Regions from separate parts of the Trichocoleus sp. FACHB-6 genome, predicted to be linked through region 2. Evidence: riboswitches for the same ligand, from Rfam matches in the RefSeq annotation. Region 2 holds a riboswitch; the other holds the start of a gene.
What was found. Region 2 has a riboswitch for cobalamin ahead of H6F66_RS21390 (HupE/UreJ family protein). Riboswitches for the same ligand answer to the same signal wherever they lie in the genome.
Positions count from the first base shown of each region.

Region 1: another riboswitch for cobalamin. It lies ahead of H6F66_RS18665 (sirohydrochlorin chelatase); the one in region 2 lies ahead of H6F66_RS21390 (HupE/UreJ family protein).

Region 1 is NZ_JACJOY010000096.1:66,161-78,164, forward strand. Features, by position in the region: gene H6F66_RS18625 (permease) at 1-321, shown strand, start outside; gene H6F66_RS18630 (TIGR03943 family protein) at 419-1,201, shown strand; gene H6F66_RS18635 (Ig-like domain-containing protein) at 1,325-2,854, shown strand; gene H6F66_RS18640 (pentapeptide repeat-containing protein) at 3,150-4,907, shown strand; gene H6F66_RS18645 (lysophospholipid acyltransferase family protein) at 5,085-5,936, shown strand; partial or broken gene H6F66_RS29445 (hypothetical protein) at 6,081-6,385, shown strand; gene H6F66_RS18655 (aspartyl protease) at 6,382-6,747, shown strand; gene sipA (regulatory protein SipA) at 6,859-7,170, opposite strand; gene H6F66_RS18665 (sirohydrochlorin chelatase) at 7,253-8,239, opposite strand; cobalamin riboswitch at 8,276-8,406, opposite strand; gene H6F66_RS18670 (uracil-DNA glycosylase) at 8,548-9,189, shown strand; gene H6F66_RS18675 (P pilus assembly/Cpx signaling pathway, periplasmic inhibitor/zinc-resistance associated protein) at 9,475-9,897, opposite strand; gene H6F66_RS18680 (PEP-CTERM sorting domain-containing protein) at 10,009-10,734, opposite strand; partial or broken gene H6F66_RS29450 (LuxR C-terminal-related transcriptional regulator) at 11,134-11,325, shown strand; gene H6F66_RS18685 (nucleoside deaminase) at 11,335-11,763, opposite strand; gene H6F66_RS18690 (heparan-alpha-glucosaminide N-acetyltransferase domain-containing protein) at 11,975-12,004, shown strand, end outside.
Region 2 is NZ_JACJOY010000106.1:14,278-26,281, forward strand. Features, by position in the region: gene H6F66_RS21340 (PBP1A family penicillin-binding protein) at 1-1,874, shown strand, start outside; gene H6F66_RS21345 (DUF1825 family protein) at 2,086-2,409, opposite strand; gene H6F66_RS21350 (hypothetical protein) at 2,485-2,685, shown strand; gene H6F66_RS21355 (NINE protein) at 2,679-3,059, shown strand; gene H6F66_RS21360 (ComEA family DNA-binding protein) at 3,123-3,680, shown strand; gene lepB (signal peptidase I) at 3,829-4,395, opposite strand; gene H6F66_RS21370 (RNA-guided endonuclease TnpB family protein) at 4,793-6,028, shown strand; gene H6F66_RS21375 (XDD3 family exosortase-dependent surface protein) at 6,378-7,247, shown strand; gene H6F66_RS21380 (S-layer homology domain-containing protein) at 7,399-8,769, shown strand; gene H6F66_RS21385 (hypothetical protein) at 8,832-9,266, opposite strand; cobalamin riboswitch at 9,368-9,516, shown strand; gene H6F66_RS21390 (HupE/UreJ family protein) at 9,587-10,246, shown strand; gene H6F66_RS21395 (M56 family metallopeptidase) at 10,520-11,362, opposite strand; gene H6F66_RS21400 (BlaI/MecI/CopY family transcriptional regulator) at 11,368-11,784, opposite strand.

The DNA of each region.
Region 1 (12,004 bases), on a different contig from region 2:
GCAGCGGCTATTCAAGTACTCGCACCCCGCGAACTTATCCTAAGTCTTGGTCAAGGGCCAATTACCTCCATCGTCGCCATGATGGTATTGGCTGCACTGGTGTCGATTTGTTCAACCGTAGATTCCTTTTTTGCCCTCTCCTTTGCCTCAGCTTTTACCAGTGGATCTTTACTAGCTTTTCTGGTATTTGGCCCGATGATTGACCTCAAAGGCATCGGATTGATGTTATCAATTCTTAAACCCAGAGCAGTATTCTATCTCTTTGGACTCGCTGCCCAACTGACTTTCATCTTTACCTTGTTGTATACCTACTTTTTCTGATGTCAGGGGGCTGGTTGTACTGGTTGTACTGGCTAAGAGTGCTTCCAACTCCCAATCCCCAATCCCCAATCCCCAATCCCTAGTCCCCCCTTGACCAATGACCAATCAACCAAAGCTTATTTCCCAAAAATTTATCATCCCTAGCTTGGATGTCTTGGCACTCTTGGCGTGGGGAATATTGCTGCTAAAATACCGGATCACAGGGGAATTATACTTACTGATTCACGAAGATTATTTCTGGCTGGTGATTGTAACTGGTATATCTTTGTTAATCTTGGCGGTATTGAAAGCTGTACAACTGCTCCAAGAACTGTTTAATGGTAGGGAGCGAAATCGGACTGTAGCGGTTCTTCAGCATATCACCTTGTTTCCCCCTGGATGGAGTAGCATTTTGCTGCTAGTGACAGCCATATTGGGTTTAGTAATTGCCCCCCGCGTGTTTACCTCTACAACAGCACTAGAACGGGGTGTTACTGAATCAATTAGCTTTACCAGATCGCATCCCAAAGCATTTACTTCCTCAGTACGACCGGAACAGCGATCGCTAATTGACTGGGTTCGGACGCTGAACTTCAACCCCGAACCCGACGCCTACACAGGTCAGAAAGCCAAAGTTCAAGGATTCGTGGTTCATCCACCAGAACTACCGCCAGAATACCTGTTAATATCCCGATTTATAATTACCTGCTGTGCAGCAGATGCTTATCCAGTAGGGTTGCCCGTAAAATTGATTGAAAATCGCAATGCCTATATCCCCGACACTTGGTTAGAAGTCGAAGGTGAGATGATTACCGAAACCTTCCAAGGTAAACGCCAACTCACCATCAAAGCAAATTCACTTAAAAAAATAGACCCACCAAAGAATCCCTATGATTATTAACTATTTGGATTGTTTGTTGTCTATTGGCGTTTGAACGTTATCAGGTTACAAAGCGGCTAGAACCTGATAACGTTTCAACTTGATAACTGGACAACTCTTAAGATGACAACTGACAACTGACCAATGACTTCCAAACAATTTCTTCAACCAATTGATCGCCTTGCCTTAGCGCTAATGCTAGTGCTGAGTCTGGTAATAGGGCTAATGTTGTGGGGTGGCAATGCCTGCGGCAGTGGCACCAATTGCCTTTTAGTCACCGGGCCTCGTGTGCGAGATTTCAGCTGGCAGAGAAAACAAGTAGGTGCTGATGATCCTTCCTTCATCCTCACCTTTAGCCGCCCAATGGATCGTGGCAGTGTGGAAGCAAATCTGCGTATTGAGCCATCTTTGCCGGGAAAATTCAGCTGGGCAGGACGGAAAATGTCTTATACCTTAACTTCCCCAGCGCCTTATGACACAGCTTATAAAGTAAGCTTAGAGGGGGCAACCGAGCGCATAGGAACGAGTCGTGTAGGAAGGGAAATGCAACCGTTTACGGGAGAGTTTCGCACCCGTGATCGCGCTATGGTTTATCTGGGAATTGAGAAGGAAGAACAAGGGCAATTAATCCTCTACAACTTTACTCAAAATAAAAAAATAGTTCTGACACCTAAAGACCTGGTAGTAATGGACTTTAAGCCTTACCCAGATGGCGAAAAAATATTGTTTTCTGCCACCGATTCGAGGAATAATAAACCAGGCTTGTCGGAACAACAAATTTACAACGTAACCACGGGAATAAGTTCTGATTCCGGAAAATCCAACGAAGACTCACCGCCAGCAGGCAGACTGAACGTAGTTTTAGATAACAAAGATTACCAAAATCTCAAATTTGACTTGTCTGCGGATGGGGAAACAATTGTTGTGCAGCGCGTGAACAGCAAAAATCCCGCAGAATTCGGACTGTGGGTAGTGCGAAAAGATGCTCCACCACAACCTTTGAAAAACCAACCGGGAGGAGAATTTTTGATAGCGCCAGATAGTGAGACAGTCGCGATCGCTCAAGGAGAAGGTATCGCCATTCTGCCACTCACCCCAGCCGCAAAGCCGTTGGATTTTCTGCCGAAATTTGGTTTAGTGCTAGGGTTCGCCAGAGATGGATCGGCAGGCACTTTCGTTAAATTCAACACAGATTACACGCGATCGCTTTTTCTGGTCACTAACTCTGGCGTACAGAAAGAACTCCTGCGGACAAACGGCTCAATTCTGGGTTGCGAATTTGCTCCCCAAAAGGAGATACTCTACTGTCTGCTAACACAGCTACTCACTGGAATAGATTACCAAGAACAGCCTTACATTGCCGCAATTGACATCAAAAATTCCACAAATCCTCTGGATGCAAATGCCGTGAAGCCGCTGTTGCTATTGCCCACCCAGCGCGACATTCACATGAGTTTGTCACCAGATGGGTTAGCGCTGCTATTCGATCAAGTTGTCACCTCCCCCGGAATACCCCCCACAGCGGATGGTTTGAGAACAGATGAAGGGCAAGCGATCGCTACCAGTAACCTCTGGCTGCTTCCCCTAACCTCCTCAAAACCAGGGGAACCCCGCACCCAGATGCAACCCGAACAGCTACCTTTACCAGGCTTACAGCCCCGATGGTTGCCGTAAAAGGGACTGGGGGCTAGGGACTAGGGGCTGGGGACAAGGAGAAATTTTTTCTCGCCATATCCTTGTTCCCAGGCTGCAATCACAAAGAACGCTTGCACTATCGGTGAGGCTCTTCGCCCCACTCTTAACATTCCCTGGCCGCAGCCCAGGAACTAAAAAATTGCCATGAGCGGGTAACAGCCTTCATTCTGTGTTTAGCTGTATCTGGGTAGACTGAGGAATAATTAACCACAGGCGCTTTAAGTGGAGTTGTTAGCTTATTCCTAGCGGCTAATCGCTTTCTGGCAACCGCCCCATGCAATTACATAATTTTCTCGACCGATATAAACAAGGAGAGCGCGATTTTTCCCATGTTGACCTCAGTGGAGCTAGCCTCAGTGGGGTCAATCTGCGCGATATCGACTTGACTGGGGCTGACTTGACTGGTGCTAACCTCAGCTGGGCAACTTTAAGTAACGCCAAACTCATCGGGGCAAGTCTGCGCCAAGCTGATATGCGTAGCGCTATCCTCAACGCTGCCAATCTCAATTCTGCAACTTTGAGCCGTGCAAAATTGGGCAAAGTAGACTTGCGTTTAGCAACCTTGCAAGAAGCAGACCTCAACTGGGCAGTTCTCCAAGAGGCAGACTTGAGCGGTGCTAACCTGGAGAGGGCTAAGCTGGATCAGATTAATCTAGAATCCGCCAAACTCAACAGCACTATTTTAATTGGGGCGGAGTTGATGGAGGCAAATCTGCGTCGCGCTAGTTTAATTAGCGCTAACCTCAGCAGCGCAAATCTCCGGGAAGCTCATCTGGAAGAAGCCAATTTACGAGAGGCGAAGTTGGTTGGCACCAATTTAACGGAAGCTGACCTTACCGCCGCTTACCTGCGAGGGGCAAATTTGAGTGACGCAAACTTGCATCGGTCAATTCTGGCGGGGGCAGATTTGAGCGAAGCAATTCTTAACGGTGCTGATTTGAGTCGGGTTAATCTGACTGGGGCTTATTTACTCAAGGCAACTTTAAGAAAAGCTTATTTATTACGAGCTATCTTGCAGGATGTGTATCTGTTACGTGCCGATTTGAGCGAGGCAAATTTACGCTCTGCGGATCTGCAACGGGCAGATTTGAGCGGTGCTTATTTGAGTGATGCCACTTTAAGTGAGGCTAATTTGGTCGATGCCTGTCTTTTGGAGAGTCATTTAATTCGCACCAATCTCGACCAGGCGCACATGACTGGCTGTTGCATCAGTAATTGGCACATTGAGGATGTAGATTTTTCCAAGGTTGATTGCCGTTATGTTTTTACTCGGTTCAATTACGCTACTAAAAAACCAAGCGATCGCTTTCCTGTGGGTCGCGATTTTCAGCCGGGGGAACTAGGCAAGCAAGATCCCGAACATGGCAAAAATGATCCTAATGCCTCGACCACAATAGAAGTTTTTTTGCAAGAATCTCCTAACTGGGAAGCGCTAGTCTTTACGCTGGCTCAGGTACAACTAGATTGCCCTGACTTAGAACTGAGTATTAAGTCTTACGAACAATTAGAGGCTCGGTATCTGCTGCGGCTGGTATCCAGCCATTTCGTGAATGCCAAAACTCTTGCTCAACGGGTTAGCGAGTTGTACCCGGAAATGCTTAGGCGGGTCACTTCTTCCCGCCAAGCCATGCTGGATCTGCTGCAAATCAAGCCTCGCTCAGAAAATGTGATAGAAACAGTACAGCCACCACAACCAACGCCACCGCCACCCTCACCAGATCAGCGGCTGCGGATGTATCAAGAAGTGGTCAAGCAAATCCAAATGATTATCCTCTCCCAAACGCCAGACCAGTTTGTGGACAGCGTACAGCGGCTTTTGAATTTCCTTAAAACTCAGGGGATCTCGACAGAGGAAATCCAAAAGTCAGTTATTAGTCAGGCAATTGTGAAGCGGGCGCGTCTTGACCCGATGTTTCAGCAGCAGTTGCTACGGTGGGAGGAAACGGCGGCGAAGGCAGCTCGTTTTTCGATGGTGGGAGAATCAGTACGGCTAGCGATCGCTCTCCTTTGGCCCGACCTTCCGCGAAAATGAAGGAATTGGGAATTGAAGATTGGGGATTAGGGATTGGGAATTGGGGATTGGGAAGAATCTTACCCAGTCCCTAGTCCGCAGCCCCCAGTCCCCAGCCTCCAGTCCCCAATCCCCACTCCCTATGTTTAAGGCGGTTGAGAACCATTGTTTGATTATTTTGAAACTTTTACAAACATTTTGCTGAATAAGGGTAAAGCATCTCACCATCAATTTGATGGTTGGTCTTTAGAAGAGCGAAATCCCGATGCAATTAAATCTTGGATGCCGATTTGGGAATGGTTTTACCGCTACTATTTTCGGGTTGAAACTGATGGCTGGCATCACATGCCCCAGTCGGGAAAAATGCTGATTGTGGGTTCCCATAATGGCGGCTTGGCTTCACCCGATACGTCTATGTTCATGTATGACTGGTTTCGCCGGTTTGGTTACGATCGCCTGATTTACGGGCTAATGCACCCGGCGGCTTGGAAGTCTCCTATTTTCGCCATCCCTGGCTCTATGGTAGGGGCAGTTATTGCTCATCCGAAGATGGCGATCGCTGCCCTTCAGCGAGATGCTTCTGTTCTGGTCTATCCCGGAGGTGCTGAAGATTTGTTTCGTCCCTACTATATGCGCGATCGCATTCATTTTGCAGGGCGTAAGGGATTTATTAAATTGGCGCTACGGGAAGAGGTGCCAATTGTACCAATTATTTCTTATGGCGCTCACGATACTCTGATTGTTTTGGCAGATTTTTATGACCAGGTACGCCAAGTACATGAATGGGGGTTTCCCTGGAAATTAGATTTGGATACGGGTGTTTTTCCGATTTATTTAGGGTTGCCTTGGGGTTTGGGAATTGGCCCTTTACCAAATTTTCCTCTACCAATACAAATTCATACTCGCGTATGTGCGCCAATTGTATTTGAGCGTTATGGTCGTGACGCGGCGCTTTGTCGTGATTATGTAAATGATTGCTATGAAAAAGTTTGTTTTCATATGCAGTTGGAACTCGATAGTTTAATTCTCAGTGTTAGGGCAAGTAGCTAAAATAAATTAGCCACAAAGACGCAAATTCCAGGAAGAAAAGAAAGCGATTGCCCTCTTTTCTTCCTGGAATTTCTCAATCCATAACCATAGGGGTTCAATTTTTTTTGCCTAAAAGAAAAGCAACTGCAACAGATGTTTAACACTATGACTGAAGCAACTCCAAAAAAATACGCCCGTAACGGTCGAGTATTTCCAGAACGCACGTTATCGCCAGACACAAAGCTGAAAATGAAGCTTTTTATAAGCGTTGTCGGATAATTCTTGAGCGAGTGCGCCCCAATTTAATCGAGGAACACTATGGCTGGTATATTGCCGTTGAACCAGACAGTGGTGATTATTTCATTGATGCTAATAAAATGATGGCTCATCAAAAGGTAAATGATAAGCACCTAAATTCTATCCACTGTATCTTTTGTTTGAATGAGACGGGAGCCACAGGCAGAATATGATTCAGGCTACTTTTGGCAGCAGGGGTCAGCTATATTTTGAAATAGATTTGATTACTGCTGCTGGCATAAATCTGACGGTAGATGTGCTATTGGATACAGGTTTTACAGGCTTCGTGGCAATGAACAAACAAGATTTAGATGGTCTTGATTGGGCTTTTATGCGTAGGGAAGAACTGCGTACAGCACAGGGAGAAGCATCTTTTGATATTTATTTGGGTAAGGTGCTATTGAATGGACAAGAGTTTGAAATCCCAGTTTTTTCAGGGGAAGAAATAACAGAAATATTGTTAGGTTCGCAGTGGTTAATGAATCTGCCTCTAGTGGTGAATTTTCGGGAGGGATTATTGACTTTGGGGGAATGAGCGATCGCACTCTACCAAAAAACGAACCGTCATCGCACAGAACGCTACAAAAAATAGAGTGCGAGTAGCTGGCTATAGCAGTATACAAGGAGTGCGATCGCATCCTTCTACTCAGCTGGGGTCAACAAAATACTTTTGTTCAGGTGATGTGGTGTGCGCTGTCCTATCCGTCACCTCTACCCCTGACTGGATTGATTCAGTTGTCACGGACACAGCCTCAATATACTGGCTATCCATCAAAAAAGCTCCCGTGGAAAACCGGACACCCCAATATCCCCCCGGACGACGATCCATAACAATGCCTTCTTCCCCAAGCTGAATCACATCAGGAGGACGCAGCATTGGCATCGGTTCCGCTGTTTTGACGTATGGTGGCAATGCTACCACCCGGACTCGCTCACCAATTGAAAATTCTTTAGACATAAGTTTTAGGTAAACGGTAATGAGTAATTGGTAGGAACATCTAGCCCTATTACCTATTACCTACTACCTATTACCCATTTGTTCAAGGCGCTTGCCAAATCTTCTCATGGTAACGCTCTAAATTCGCATAGGGATCGGCGGCGGCGTGGGAATGGTCGTGACTGTGGTCATGGTGGTGGTGGTGATGATCGTGAGTGTGTCCGTTACCGTTCCCAACTGCTGCTAGTCGGAATTTGCACATTTCACAATTCATCTGGACTTGTCCCAGCTGGGTTTCGATTTCCCGTTCTCGCAATACAGACAACAACTGCGGGTGAATGCCCATTTCTGGCAGACAAGTCATGGAGATGTCGGGATATTGTTCTTGCTGCTGGGCAGTAATTTCAAATATCTTTTTAACCAGGACTCCTGTAAACAGAAAATACGGCAGGACAATAATTCGTTTAGGCTGGTAGAGTCTGGCGCGACGGAAACCTTCTTCTAGACGTGGGTGGGTAATGCCGATAAAGCAAGTTTCCACAGTCTGATAACCGCTACCTTCCCACACAATCCGGGCAAGTTTATAAACGTCGCCGTTAGCATCGGGATCGCTGGAACCGCGACCGACAAATAGCAGTACGGTGTCTGAACGGTTCCATTGAGGTTGGTCTAGTTCAGCAAGACGCGATCGCCACAAATCCAAAATCCCAGGCGTAATCCCAAAATGTCGCCCGTAGTAAAACTTTAACTGGGGATGTCTAGCCCTTGCCCGGTCTAACTCATTGGTCACATCAAACTTATTGTGTCGCGCCGCAAATAGCAAAATCGGCAACACCGAAATTTCCGTGTAACCCTCCTCCACACACCGATCTACCCCCTCCTGAATTGTCGGGCCAGTGAGTTCTAGAAAACAAGGAAGAACAGGTCTAGAGGTGTCTAAAGCTTGATATGCTGCCGCAAAATCCAGCAAACTTTGCCGTCCGTCATTATCTTTTGTACCATGACCAATCATCAATAACGGGCGGTGTAGCGGTAGTGGTGATAATTCCAAGGACTGAGTAATTAGAGTGGTTGAATTGATAGTAGGCATGGATTTACAACTTTTTTCCTGTGCAACGCAGGAAATAGAATGCGCCTCGCAACAGGTAGGCATTCTGGCTAACGATTCGTCATACCCAAGGACAAAAATCGCTTACAGCTGCGGCACAGCCCCGGAATTACACCGGAGTTTCCCTACCCTGTTACGGTTCACGTTTGCCTTGCTATCTTAGCTGATTCGACTACACTTAGAATGCGGGGGGAGGGGTTGACTACCAAAGTTACTATAGGTTGCTTCCGATTTCTTCTCTCTTTTTTCTCTTGAAATCTGATGCTACTTCTTTGATAACGCCCAAGGAAATGAACGATAAATTTCACAAATTTATCAAAGAGCTATCTAATTTTAAATCTAGCAATAATGTGTTTAATCAGTATTCTTACGACCTTTTGGTAAATGAGGTCAGAAGAGAAAACTTATTTTTATACTTGAAACATCTAGCAGAAAGAAACAGCCAAATTTTGTTAGTTGGAGAAGCTCCAGGGCATAGAGGATGTCGTTTAACAGGTGTTCCTTTTACCAGTGAATTTATTCTATTAAATGGATTTGATGAAATTAGATTATTTGGCGAATCCAGGGGCTACCGGAAAACTAATGAGTTTGATCGAGTTTATAAAGAGCAGAGTGCAACCATTGTTTGGGAAGCCTTGCTAAAGTATCAGCAAATCCCTTTACTTTGGAATGCCTTCCCTTTTCATCCTTTTAAAGTTGGAAATCAGCAATCTAATCGAACGCCCACTAAAGAAGAAATAAATATTGGGGAGTATTTTTTAAAAGACTTAATTATATTATTTGATATAAATATTGTTGTAGCTGTCGGAAACGAAGCTGAAAAAACTCTCGCAAAAATGGGATTGGCTTTTCAGAAAGTTCGACACCCCGCTAATGGGGGAAAAAATAAATTTAATAATGGCATTAAAAATGTGATGAACACCCTAATATAAAATACTTGATGGCTGCTGAGGCAGACACAATGGCTGCCCCGCATTTGCATCTAATTCAACGCCAGATAAGGCTTGCACATTGCCCAAAGTCAGCTTCCCCAGTAATGGTTGCACAGGTGATGGGAGTCAAGAAAATCAGCTAAGGTGCAACCAAAAGAGGTTTCTGGAAGCGATCGCAATTTCCACAATTTGCAGAACATTCTGCCCCAGCATATTGAATCTGAGGGAAAAGATTGACTCTAACAACAGACAAGTTCATCATCTTTTATTTGATGCTGATGAAACTTATTTCGGGTTTTGTTGCGGCTGCTGACGCGATCGCATATTCTCCATAATTGTCTGCCGCTGTTCTTGAGTAAGCGTTGCGGAAAACTGCGATGCTGCCGACTGAAAAATACCTTGCAGTTGAGTTTTCTGCTGGTCAGATAAATTCATCGCCGCGAAAGCCCTACGCATATCCTGACCTTGGCCCACAGCAGCTTTAAATTTATTTTTTTGCTCTGCCGTTAGAATATTTTCAATTTGGGATCGAGTATTACTGCGAATCTGTTCGATTTTAGTTTTTTGTTGCGGAGTTAATTCGATACCCATCAATCCGCTAGATGCCGGGGCGCTTGGCGAATTGGTTTGGGCAAAAGCTGCACTTGAAGTGAAGGGAACGAAAAATACAACCGCTCCAGCTAACATCGAAATCAGTTTGAGTTTCACCGTGTTCTATCCTTTTTCCGGTTCGTTCTCTCTATAGTAAACAAAAAATATTCTCGATTGCATCCGAGGAAAGTCCTAAACCCAACCATGACTTTCGTCACGGATAATCTTTTACAAAATGCCCTTGCGTTGGCGACGAAGTACAGCTAACGCCAGAAAACTAGCAAAAACAATAGAGGCGATGCTGGAAGGCTCAGGGATAGAAGCGGGTACTACGTTTAATTGAACTCTCCGATAATTTTGCATCGCCAGCGAAATAGTTGACGATTTGGACGACGATGAATACGCTTTCCATGCGTTCAACCCTCTGTACCAGCCAGTGAATTGCACCTTCATTTCCCAGTTGCCATCCAGGGAACCTATAGCTAAACCATCAGTGCAGCAGGGCGACCAGGCGTGATCTGCGATGAAGACAGTGCCATCAGCAGATGCGATCGCTTCCCCCGGATCGTCTACCATCTTTAATGAGGCGGTATCCCCCGACAAATCGAAACGCATTTTTGCTGCGCCACCAATTACATTACCCGGCTTATCATGCACAGTGAATAGTGACAGCCCATCGGCAGCATCTACAAAGAAAAGGTGAGATTGCTTAGCAGTTAAATCCAGTGAGGCATCATTAGACAATCCACCGTAGTAGTGCGAACTGTACTTATAGTACTCGGCTGCTGTCTTGGTGGTACTGAAGGCTTTGATATATCCTAAAATGTTGCTGTTAAAGTCCCCTACTCCTGCCCTTGATTCTTGGGAAACCTTAATCATAGTGGCTGCTTCCGCTTTCGCGTGAAATAGCGGAATAAAGAGCGTTAAAGCTGCTAATGTCAAGAGTTTTTTCATGGGTTTTTCCTTTCTATCTCAACTGATAATAAAAGCAAAAATCAAAGCTTTCATTAAAGTTATAGTAAAGCTATATTAATTACATATGAATTTATTAATTAATACATCTTTATTCCGGGTAACTACGAATTGACTTAGTAATATAAAAGCCGTAAAGGTTGCCGATTTTTCTACTTTATTTGTGCTAGATAAGCACAAATAAAGTCAATCGCATCTCTAACAATCTGTTTGTAAGCAAAGATGTAGATCCCGGACTTCAGGCTTTTGACGCGGTTCCCTGCTTTTTAAGGAGGATTAGGGAGGATCTAGCCACAGAGAGTAGTTCAGGCATCTTAAATTTTATTTACAAACAGCTTGCAACAACTAACAACCGACTAATGGCTCCCCTTTCTTTGGGATGAACGAACACCCAGAGAAAGGGAAGTTTTGCGTTTAATTGGCGCTGGTGCCAATTATTGAAAAATTGCCCAAACTTTTTATATTTCTGAAGGAAAAGTGAAAAAGCACGTAACCAATATTTTAAGCAGCTTAAGTTTGCGCGATCGCACTCGACCCGCAATTTTTGCCAATTTAATTTTTACCCCAGCTTGATGAGCCGAATTAACTCTTAAATAATTGCAGAGATTCGTCCTTTAAAAGACCTTTGGTAACTTTTATTTTCTTAAAGCCCTTCGCAATAATTTCTTCACTGCTGAGATTTATTTGAGAAACACCAGCATCAATCAAGTCTTGAATCGAAGCCCCAATTACTATTTCAGATATTCCTGCCCAAATACAAGTCGCCGTACACATTGGGCATGGTTCGCAAGTTGTATATAACGTATAACCTTCTAAAGAAGGATTCTTAATTTTGGTTGTTAAACCGCGAATCGCGTTAACTTCTGCGTGGGCAGTTGGATCGCTATCCGTCTTTACAGTATTGTGGGCTTGAATGACTATTTGATTATCTTTAACGATAACTGCACCGTAAGGAGCATCTCCAATCTTTGCTTCTTCCAGCGCTATTTTCATAAAATCTTCTGGATTCATATTAATCCTCTAAAAAGGCAAAAAATTTCTGCTTACTCTGTGGTTGAAGGGCAAGAACTAGCATTGCACTCTGTTTACTTTAATATTAATCGTTTTGATTTTCTACCCCGCGATGCTAACTTAATCATCACAGTGATTGTCCTATTCCTACAGAGGGATGAAAATTCCTCAACCTTTCGTGCAGCAACTGGAACACTTCTGTAAATTAACTATGCGTTTAACTTCACTCGATGTATTTCGC
Region 2 (12,004 bases):
CAGCCCCGATAGTTCAGTTCATGCAGGGAGTCGGTAAAGCAACAGGCGGAACCCTCCTGGGCATCACCATGCTGACCAGTTCGGTTGTCGCTGGGGGACTGGTTGGTTTAGCTATCAGCTTCCGTAACCTACCGGATGTGCGGGTTCTTCGTAGCTACATCCCCACAGAAACTTCTTACATTTACGACATTCAAGGTAAGCACCTAGCTTCGCTCCACGGAGAAGCCAATCGGGAAGTCGTACCCCTTGATAAAATTTCCCCTGAACTCAAGCGGGCGGTTCTAGCGATTGAAGATAGCCACTTCTATTTGCACCAAGGCATTAACCCCAACAGCGTTGGTCGCGCCTTAAAAGCTAACTGGGAAAAAGGCAACGTTGTCGAGGGTGGCTCGACAATCACCATGCAGTTGGTGAAAAACCTTTTCTTGTCTCGCAAGCGGACAATGAGCCGCAAAATTGCCGAAGCGGTGCTAGCAATTCGGTTAGAACAAATCTTTAAGAAAGATCAAATTTTAGAAATGTACCTCAATCAGGTGTATTGGGGTCACAACAACTATGGTGTTCAAACAGCATCTGAAAGCTACTTTAACAAGAAAGCTGCCGATCTAAACTTGGCTGAGGCGGCAATGTTGGCAGGAATGATTCAGGCTCCGGAAGATTACAGTCTTTTCGGGAACTACAAGCAGGCAAAACAGCGCCAAACACAGGTTTTGGGTCGGATGCGCGAGTTGGGATGGATTACTGAGCAAGAGAGAGCAGCCGCTGTTAAGCAAGAAATTAAACGGGGTCAGCTAACCTCGTGGCAAACCAGCGAACTGCCTTATATCACAGAAGCGGTTGTTGCGGAGTTAAATGAGCGCTTCGGTCGGGATGCGGTGCTAAAAGGCGGTATGCGAATCCAGACGACCATCGACTACAAGTTCCAACGTATGGCGGAACAAAAGGTGAGTCGTTGGCATAGAAGACTTCAGGGTTACGGGCTTTATAACAACCAAATTGCTCTGGTATCAGTCGATCCTCGGACGCACTTTGTAAAAGCAATGGTGGGCGGGGTTAGTTACGATAAAAGCCAGTTCAATCGTGCTATCCAATCCCGCCGACAGCCGGGATCTGCCTTTAAGCCATTTGTTTACTACGCGGCTTTTGCTACGGGTAAGTATTCGCCCTACTCCACCGTCTACGATACGCCAGTTAGTTATCGAGATGGTGGCGGCTATTACTCTCCCCGAAACTACGGTGGTGGTTACTCTGGGGCGATGAGCATTCGCCAAGCGCTCATGGTTTCCGCTAACGTTCCGGCTGTGAAGCTTGGGCGGGCTGTGGGACTGGATAAGGTGATTGAAATTTGCCGAACTATTGGCTTTAAGAGTCCGATTGAACCTGTAATTTCTTTGCCTTTGGGAGCGATTGGTGTTACGCCTTTGGAAATGGCGGGCGGTTATGCCACTTTTGCTAGTAATGGTTGGTACTCTCCCCCAACCGTTATTGTCCGGGTCACGGATAGTAGTGGCAATGTGTTGCTCGATAATACTCCTAAACGCCGATTGGTTTTAGACCCGTGGGCTAGTGCTTCGCTGACAAGCGTGCTGCAAGGGGTAGTGACTGGCGGTACTGGGAAAAACGCACAGATAGGACGACCCGCAGCTGGTAAGACTGGTACGACTTCCTCGGAGAAAGATGTTTGGTTTGTGGGCTATGTCCCGCAACTTTCTACGGCTGTCTGGATTGGGAAGGATAATAACCGGAGTTTAGGCGGTGGTGTAACGGGTGGCGAATATGCGGCTCCTATCTGGCGCGATTTTATGTCAAGTGCTATGAGTGGTGTTCCTGTGAATTACTTCCCCTCGCCTAACAAGTTTCCACGCCCTAGATAAGAATTTTAGATTTTACGGGGGCGAAGGAGTTTCCCAGCCTCCGATAATTTTGGATTTAATCTAAAGTCTTAAAATTCTTGTATCCTTGCATCCAAAATTGTTAGTGTTGGGTTCCACTTTCCCACCGCTAGGCGGAAGCAAGCTAAAACCCAACCTACAAAATGAGAAATTTAGGAGGCAGAAAAAAGTAAAATTCTGGCATCCAAAATCTTTATGTTTGCTTTTCTAATTCGGATTTCATCCGCTCTAAGGTGAGGTTCATTTGGTCGAACATTTGAGTCGGGGTAATGCCAAATTGACCAAGCTGAGTGTTAAGCTGTTCGACTGTCATTTGAGCCATGAAGTCATCAGATAGCTCGAATCGCTTCATAAAGATGCGATAGCGATCCATCATGGCTTCCATTTTCTCAATAAAAATCTTTTTACCTTCGCGGTCAAATTTACCGTAGTGGCTTCCCAGTTGTATTAGGGATTGATAATCTTCAAACAGCTGCTTGGCTTCTTGTTGAACAATTTCGGAGTCAAAAAATCCCATAGCCTTTTTATCTTCCCGTCAATGGGCTTCCCCAGTCAGGGGAAGTTTTACTGCTTTGAGTATCATTTTAATGCAGTGCAAACTTTACGATATATTCGGTTTTCCGTATTATGGGCGGATTTGTTCTCTGGTGGCATCTTGAAAGCGCGATCGCGATCGCTCATGCTCCAAAGTAAGAAAATCCCTATCATGGAATTGGATGGGAAGCGTTGCGGTAGCGCTATAGGCGCATCGCTATGTCTTTTGAGGAAAGAGGAGTTTACCTCAAAATGTTGACACAAAAAAATCGAAAAGTTGCTGCACTTTTGGCATTTACCGGAGCGATAATCCCGTTTGCTGGCTTTCACAAGTTTTATCTGGGACAGCCGCTTTGGGGAGCAGTTTATTTACTGTTGTCGTGGGGAACACCTATCGCTCGAATTGCCAGCGCTATTGAAGGGATATGGTATTTATTCCAAGATGGGGATGAATTTGACCGGAATTTTAATTTAGGTGTAGAATCACTCCCTGAGTCAGTTGGAGTGGCGACTAACTCAGTGAGTGCGATCGCTGATGCTTTGCGTCAACTGGATAGTCTACGCCAAGAAGGGCTAATCTCAGAGTATGAATTTGAGCAAAAGCGCCGCCAATGTCTGGATCGAATGCGGTAAAAAGAAGTCAGTAGGCGAGAAAAATTTTAAAATATTGGGTGCGATCGCTAAATTTACCAAAAAATGGCACTTTTTGATTGGCTACCATTGGCGACTCGGCTGCGCCCAGAGATAAACTCAAACCGACAGTCAATCCGGGCGCGGATTTTGGGAGATCCTTACTATCGGCTGCAATCTACTGAAGAAATTGCGATCGCAGTCAGTCTTGGTCTCAAAATTGATGTGAATCAGGCAAGTGTGGATGACTGGCTGAGACTACCTGGGCTATCAATTCATCAAGCGCGATCGCTCGTTTCCTTAGCCCAGTCTGGAGTACAATTTCTCTGTATAGAAGATATTGCTGCGGCACTAAGTATGCCGATATTGCGATTAAAACCTCTGGAGCCACTCTTGAGGTTTTGTTACTACGACGATTGTCCCTCCACACCGCAACTGGTGAACCCTAACACAGCATCTATCGAGCAGCTAATGCTTCTTCCAGGTGTTGACTTGATTCTTGCCAGAGCAATCTTTTCAAATCGTCGCGCCGCCGGAGCTTACCGCAACCTGGCTGATTTTCAAACTAGGCTATCACTCCCTGGACAGATGACAGCGCAGTTAATGCACTATTTGAGGTTTTAGTCAATAGCAAAAGTGCGCGCACTTTTGCTATTGACTAAATGGCGCTTTACAAACAAAGCGTGACGAGAGCAGGCTTTGTTTGTGTAGCCGCGACTAAGCGCTAACACGCAGGCTCCGCCAACAGCCGTCGGGTATTTTGGCCTGACCATCAAGCACGACTAATGCGGCCGGCGGGCCAGAAACGGAAAAAGGCGCGACCAATGACATTTTTCTGAGGCAAAAATCCCCAAACATGGGAGTCATTGCTGTTATTACGATTATCTCCCATGACAAACAGCTGGCCTTCAGGCACCACCCCTGGCCCCCAGTTATATTCTGGAGGTTCTGCGATGTAGTCTTCCTGTAGCGGAGAGTTATCCAGGTAGACCTTGCCATTTTTAACTTTAACAACGTGACCGGGCGTGCCAATCACTCGTTTAATGAAGGCTTGGTCTTTGGCGTAGCCTTGAATTTGTAATTTTTGGGGAGGGTCAAAGACGACAATATCACCTTGGTTAGGTGCGTGAAAACGGTAAGAGATTTTTTCTACCACCAAGCGATCGCCCACTTGCAACGTCGGCAGCATAGAATCAGAAGGAATATAGCGAGGTTCTGCCACAAACGTCCGAATCAACAGCGCCAAACAAAGGGCAATCAGCAAAATTTGCAGGTTTTCCGCCACTTGCTGCCATATCCGCAACTTTAGCGAAGTCTTACCCGTATTTCCGCCGGGCATTACACCCTTCGAGTCTACTGCTTTAACAAGGTTCGATTCCCTTAGCTTCACATTGACTCCATCATCAGCAGCAGCATCCCCCTTAGCTACAGCCGGAAGCTCCACTTCCGCCGCACTCGATGTAGCAAAATCTTTTTCCTCAGATGTCATAGAAGTTTCAGCTAAAAATATTTGGCGTTAAGAGCCATAAAAACAGTCTGACCGATTTTGGTCAAAAGCCAACATACCACGCGACCTCTGGTTTAGATCCATTGGATTACAGCAGGCTGTAATATTTCTCAACCTTCAAATACTCTTTTTGTTTTACCAAAATAATGGGTTTAAAGCCCCGCACTTTCAAGGCGGCTTTTATTTATCTTAATGTTTTATCTGCAATATTGTGCCGTAAAATCACATCATGTTAGTTAGAGAAGCCAAGTTAAAAAACGGAACAAAAGAGCAATACTTAGCTCTTGATGATGCTGTTCGTACCGCCCAATTCATTAGAAACAAGGCAATCCGGTACTGGATGGATAACCGAGGTGTAAGTAAAGCCGATTTGTACTCACTGTGCAAAAATTTAGCCGCCAAGTTTCCTTTCGCCAAAAAGTTAAACTCAGCCGCCAGACAAGCCAGTGCGGAACGTGCTTGGGCTTCTATTTCTAACTTCTACTCCCGATGTAAAAAGGGCGATAAAAAGAAAGGTTATCCCCAATTTAAAAAACATGGTCGTTCTGTAGAATACAAAGTCTCCGGATGGAAGCTAGCCCAAGATTGTGAAAGTATTAACTTCACGGATGGCTTCGACATTGGGACTTTATCTCTATACTGCAATAAAGCAACAAGGATTGACCTTCACACCCTTAAAATTAACCGCGTGCGTGTTGTGCGTAGGGCAGATGGGTATTATGCTCAATTCTGCTTTGATGCTGACCGGAAAGAATCAGGGGAATACACAGGCAATGTTGTCGGCTTGGATCTGGGGTTAAAATACTTCACCAAAGACCAGAACGATAATGCTGTTATCTATCCCCAGTTTTTGAGAAAGTCTGAGCGCCGACTAAAAAAAGCTCAAAGACGGTTAAGTAAAAAGTTTGTAAAAGGTGCAAAACCGCAATCAAACAACTACCATAAAGCACGAGAACGACTAGGTAGAGTTCATCTTAAAACCTCCAGGCAGCGTAAAGATTGGGCGATAAAGCTTGCCCGATGCGTAGTTCACTTTAACGATGTGATTGTCTATGAGGATTTGAAGATTGCCAACATGGTCAAGAATCATCGCTTGGCTAAATCAATTCAGGATGCTAGTTGGTATCAGTTCACTCAATGGTTAGACTACTACGGGAGAATCTGGGATAAAGCGGTAGTGGCAGTTTCACCCCACTATACATCTCAAGATTGTTCTAATTGTGGCTGGAGAGTGAAAAAGTCATTAAGTACCAGAACTCATTCATGTCCCTCATGTAGTATTGAGATTTGCCGTGATAGAAATGCAGCAATAAATATCCTCAAAAAGGGTATGGGGATTCTAGGCATAGAATGGCAAAACAGTACCTTTGGGCAAAAGGGATCTGCCTCACAAGAGGGAAAGCCTGGGGAGAAGACCGCCTCTATTGCAGAAGGGAAACCTTCTACAGTAAGCGGATTTCTGTGAACCAGGAATTAGAATCCCCGACCGTTTACGGTCGGGGAGTATGTCAATCTTCACTTAAGCCAAGTACGAGAGGGTTAGAAATAATTGTAAGTTGGGTTGAGGTGCCTCAACGTAGGCAAAATTTAATATTTTAAGCTTCTATCCCTCCAGTATTGCCCAAGCCCCAGTAAAAATTCCCAAAATATCTTGATATTCTTTTTTGTTACTTACGTATAAATACAGTTTATTTTTTAGTAATTCCTTAGTTCAACATTAGCCAATCTTGATTTAATCTTTATGGATTAATTAATAAATTAAGGTTATAAATTTAATTAGATAAATTTAACCCAAACAAAGGTTTGTCTATTCTATGAAACTACGGAATATTGCTACTTTAATTGCTGGTATGGCTGCGAGTCTAGGACTGATTTCTATAACTGGACAACAAGCTAATGCGGGAACGTTATATCAAAATTGGAACTATAGTATTGATGCTTTCAATGATGGCTCTGGTGGCTCGGCTTATGACATCAAAAGCATAGCAGTTAAGGAAACCGCTGACAGCATTTTTGTAGCGCTGACTGGTGGTATGCCATTGACAGGCACTTACGCCAGTGCTGCTGTTGACAAAAACATCGGCTGGGGCGACTTGTTCTTCAACTTTACGGGTAATAATTTTCAAACTGCTAGTGATGCAAAAAGTTTGTTTGGGATTCGCTTTGCAGGGACAAACGATTCTAATGCTTCCAGCACTGGCGTTTACAAAAATGTCCAGGCAACTAGCGTTACTGGAATCAATAATGGATACAGCAGTTTGCAGCAATACAATGATGCTGGATGGTATAAAACCAATACTCTAGGCACCGATTTGCCAACCAAAGCTGATGCCTATGGATATCTCGGTCAAGGCTCAGTTCTCAATGTAATTGGCTCAGGTACAAAAGTGGGCGATATTACTATGCTCACCGCCGGGGCTTTGACTGCTGCTGGACTTGACTTTGCCCACTTCGCTGCTAGCGGCACTGAAACCATTGGTTTCCAGTTTAGTAAATCTCTCTTTGATAGCGGTGACTACTTAGCTCATGTGTTTGTAGAGTGTGCTAATGATGGCGTTGCACTGGCGGGAGAACTTAAAGATGTGCCAGAACCAACTGGGCTTGGAGGTCTTGCTGTAGTAGGTTTAGTTGTGGGTGGCTCTCAACTACGCAAGCGTCGCCGGGTGAGGGTGAGTGTAAATTAAGCTTCTTAAGAAACCGAAAACCTAGAAACCCGGTAAATTAAAAGTTACCCGGTTTTTGGCATTTGACTTATCTGCCCTTAAACACACACAGAGGAAACCAGCTTTACGATATGCGTTAGCGTAGGAAGAAAGAGTTGTTTTCTAGTGTGCTGTGTTGCTTCATAAACGTCTTGCTATACGTGTCGGGTTAATCGGTTGCTTGTTGATTTCCTTAAGTGCTTGCGCCAACAGTGCTAATCGGGAAGCGCTTGAGCGATCGCTCGCAGCAGACCCTAAACTTAAAGAAAACCCTATTACTCTGGGAACGCCTGCTTCCAACAATCCTCAGAACGATAAACTGGCAGGTTTTCCCGCAGAAATACCCATTTATTCAGATGCTCAGGTGCAAGAAGTCAGACCAGCGACACCTGACTCTGGTCAAGGTCAGACAGCCCGTTTTACAACCGATGCCCCCAGTAACTCAGTTCTAAGCTTTTACCAGCAACAGTTTCAATCTAATAACTGGGATTTGGTCAGCGAGTCCGAAACAGGTGGCATCGAAAACACATTGGTCGCTCGTCAGAATAACCTGCAAGTTACGGTGTCCGTCCAGTCAGTTTCTGGCACTAGCAACCCCACGCCTACGCCCACTCAATCCGCTGTTGGTAACAATTCAGACATAGCCACAGAATTTACAATCAGCTATAGCCGCGATGCCAGCGTTGCCACAATACCGCAGGGAAGTAATTTAAAAGATATTTTCACTCAGCCAGCTAGTGAAAATCCCGCGCCCTCAACTAGCTCATCAGTATTCACTGATATAAATAAAGCACCCCAAGAATTACGTCAGTACGTAGAAGACTTAGCAGCATTGGGGGTACTTACTCAAGAGTCGGTTGGCTCCAAAAATAACCCAACTGCCAGCGGACAGTTTGAACCGAATAAAACTATCACCCGCCGACAATTTGCGCGGTGGCTGGTTGCAGTTAATAATCAAATTCATGCCAATAATCCAGGCAAACAAATCCGTTTGGCATCAGATAGCGCTCAACCAGCTTTTCAAGATATTCCCCGAAATAACCCAGATTTTTCAGCTATTCAAGGTTTAGCGGAGTCGGGGTTAATTCCCAGTCGATTGACAGGTGATGCTACTGCTGTTTTATTTCGCCCGGATGCACCTCTAACCCGCGAAAATCTGATTCTCTGGAAAGTGCCTCTAGATACGCGCTCTTCTTTACCCACAGCTTCAGTTGACGCGGTAAAGCAAACGTGGGGATTTCAGGATGCAGGGAAAACTGAACCCAAGGCTTTACGGGCGGTGTTGGCAGATTTCCAGAATGGAGATTTAGCGAATATCCGGCGAGTTTTTGGGTATACGACGTTGTTTCAGCCGAAAAAACCTGTAACTCGTGCTGAGGCGGCGGCGGCTCTGTGGTACTTTGGCGCTGAAGGTGAAGGAATATCAGCTCAAGATGCTTTGCAGAGTCAGCGTCAACAAAGCCAGCCATCACCTACACCTTTAAGTTCTCCAAATCAGCAGTAAATAGTGATGTAGGTTGGGGAGCCACCTCTTTCATTGAGGTGCGCTCCCCTTTCAGTTACCTTCTAACGCAACCAACCCCAATTCATGCCTTGAGATTTAGGCACAGGTTGCAAATTTTTAGTTTTACTTGTAGGCAATTTTAAACTTTTAATAAGTTGATCGTTGTCATCAATTATCAGAATTTCCTCCAGCGCCTCATTGATTTTCCAAGAGTTGGGATCGGCATTAATGCGCTTATTTAAAACATCCAACTCAGTATCAAGGATGGCTTGAGCTTCCACATCATTTTTGGCTTTAGCTAATTTTACTTGTAACACTTCTAATCCATCTCGAAGTAGGCTAATTTCTGAGGAATTAGGCAGATTTTTAACTAGCTGAGTGATGGCGGCTTGGGTTTTTTGAGCTAATGCAACTTGATTCCCTGCCAATGAAGGCACGTCAGAAACACTTGGTGTAAAGAACATTAAAGCGGAAGTAACAAGACAAGTTACGCACATATTCGCTCACTCCTCAAATAAAGTTCGTTCTCTCTGGCGGTTTTGCGGTCTTTGCAGTTAATTTTACAGACATTTTTTCAAATGCCAACCCTGAAGTGATATGATTGCTCTGCTCAATCGGTTCTGGTGAGGAGCAGCCACCAGAGTTAAGGGGAAAGTTCGGTGCAAGTCCGGCGCTGTCCCGCAGCTGTGATGAGGCATTAGTTACAGCCTCTAAGTCAGAATGCCCACCGATGGGAGATAAAGGGACTGGGGAAAATTCCCAATTCCTAATTACCAATCAACAGTAAAGAATTTGATACATCTGCGAGGTACAGATTATGACTAAAATTAAACACTTTAATTTCTTCAAGCTACTGCCAAGATACACAAGCGTCGCTGCTTTAATCGGGGTTGGCTGTTTAATTGCCCAAAAGCCTGCTTATGCTCACCATTCTATGGGCGGTAACGTACCTTCTAATTTCTTTGAAGGGTTCCTCTCAGGGCTGGCGCACCCGCTGATTGGCTTGGATCATTTTGCTTTTGTGATTGCTATTGGGTTACTGGCGGTTGGACAAGTGCAGGGCGCACTGATACCAGCGGGATTTGTTCTAGCAGCAATGGTAGGAACTGGGATTCATTTACTGAGCGTTGATTTACCAGTAGCAGAGATAATTATTGCTGTAAGCGCGATCGCATTTGGGGCGATGCTGGTAAAACAAAATAAACCTAACTGGATTTTACAGATGGTTTTGGGTGCGATCGCGGGTTTGTTTCACGGTTACGCTTATGGTGAGGCGATTATCGGTGCTGGGATGACTGAGTTATTTGCCTACTTACTGGGTTTTACTTTAATTCAGTATGGCGTTGCTTTTGCTGCTTTCCGGTTTGGTAGTGCGGCGACCCAGAAATTTAACACTCAACGTTTATCCTTTCTGCAACTCGCTGGTTTAGTTATATCTTCAATTGGTGTTGTATTCCTCGCGTCGTCAATTAGTTAGTCATTATTAAATGACGTTTGAACGTTTCAACTTGACAAATTGACAATTGATATCAAGTCTGGTTGATTACCCGTAATTTTCTGGAACCCGGAACCCCACCTCGCTTGCGAGGAGGCAGTTGATTTTGGTTGGCGGTAGGGGCATGGCAATGCCATGCCCCTACAAAATGTCGCAATTTTCGATATTTTCTAAGGGTTGTATGAAACCACCCTGCTGCTAACCGGGGAGCCACAGCCGCAGGCGAGGAGAGGTTCTTATATTTCGACCTACAAATTATGTGTGAAATGGCAAACTAACCAGAGGCAGAAACGCCAAAACTAACCACTTCCAAGACCACATATTATTAGGGCATCGTGGCAATGGTTCTTGTGAGAGAAGCGCTTCTATGCGCTCCGTCAACCGATTTGGTGGTGCCACAGAACTGAAAGCAGCACAGAAATTATCTGATTGAATCGGTGGACAGCTTCCCACCCAAAGCAGAGATTCAGCTAACACTAAAGAATCTACCTTTTGTGCCGCCCATCTATCGGCTCGTAGTTCGCGCAAAAGCAAAAGTTCCTGCCACAAACTTTCTGTATTCGGTAGAAAAGATGTAAGCGATCGCATCCATCCGAGCCAGAAAAACCAAAAGGTATCCCGATAATAATGATGCCCTTGCTCGTGGGCAATTACAGCATCGAGATGCTCCGTATCCAACATTTCCAATAATCCCCGGCTAACGACTAATTCCGGTTCCCAGAAACCAACCTGGGCGCTAAATAGAACGTTCGCGTCGAGAAAACGAACTGTGCCGTCAAGTTCGATTTGGGGATAAGTGCGTGTTTGTCGCACAGAACGCCATCCCTCAATTGCTAATTTGAGGCATAAAACGACAGCATACCCTAGAAAGCTTAGAGCCAGAGAATAGCTGAACCATCCGGTTTGCAACCCTCCCATTTGTCCGTTGGCACCCATGCACAGCAGCGCGATCGCTGTCATGATTAGTAACAGTGGCCCAAACAGAAATGACCAAAGCGCTGTTTGCCAACGTTCTTGCCAATTTCCTACAGGATAAGACCATCGCCATCTCAGAAACCAAACCAACAAGAGCGCAAAAAGAATCATCACTAAGTGCATTACTTTTACTCCTCTCTAGCTTGACGTGCAGCCGCCAGACGAAGCGCGATCGCTTCTATTTGTTCTAAACTGGCAGAGTCGAGACTATCTGCGAAGGCGGCGACGACATCGGGGTTTCCCACTGCCAAAAATTTGTGTAACTGATCGTGAGCTTCTATTACCTGCGCCTGGGAGCGAGAAACTAAAGCTCGCCAAGAAAATGTTCGTTCTTTTTTATCACACGCAAGCCAACCTTTCTCAGTCAAGCGACGCAGTACCGTTGTGACTGAAGTATAAGCTAACTCTCGCTCAGGATCTGCCAAAATGCGTTCGTGTACGTCCTTAACGGTGGCAGAACCAAGTTCCCAAATGATACTCAAAATCTCTCTTTCCAAAGGCCCCAAGGACATTTGTTTAGGGCGGTAGTTGGGCATCGAAGCCATATTATCAAATCCAATTAAATAGTTATCTTGTCGGTAATGGTTGCTAATCACAATTAGTTAATAATTGTACCATTTGTCTTAAATGTTAATTCCCAAGAGCAACTTATTTCTAAATAAATTAGTCCCAGTATAATCAACCCTTCTTATGTAACCTGTAGGATAGGCTCTCATAGCCTGTCGCTCTCGTGACGCGGAAGCGCTACAAAAGAAGATATATTTC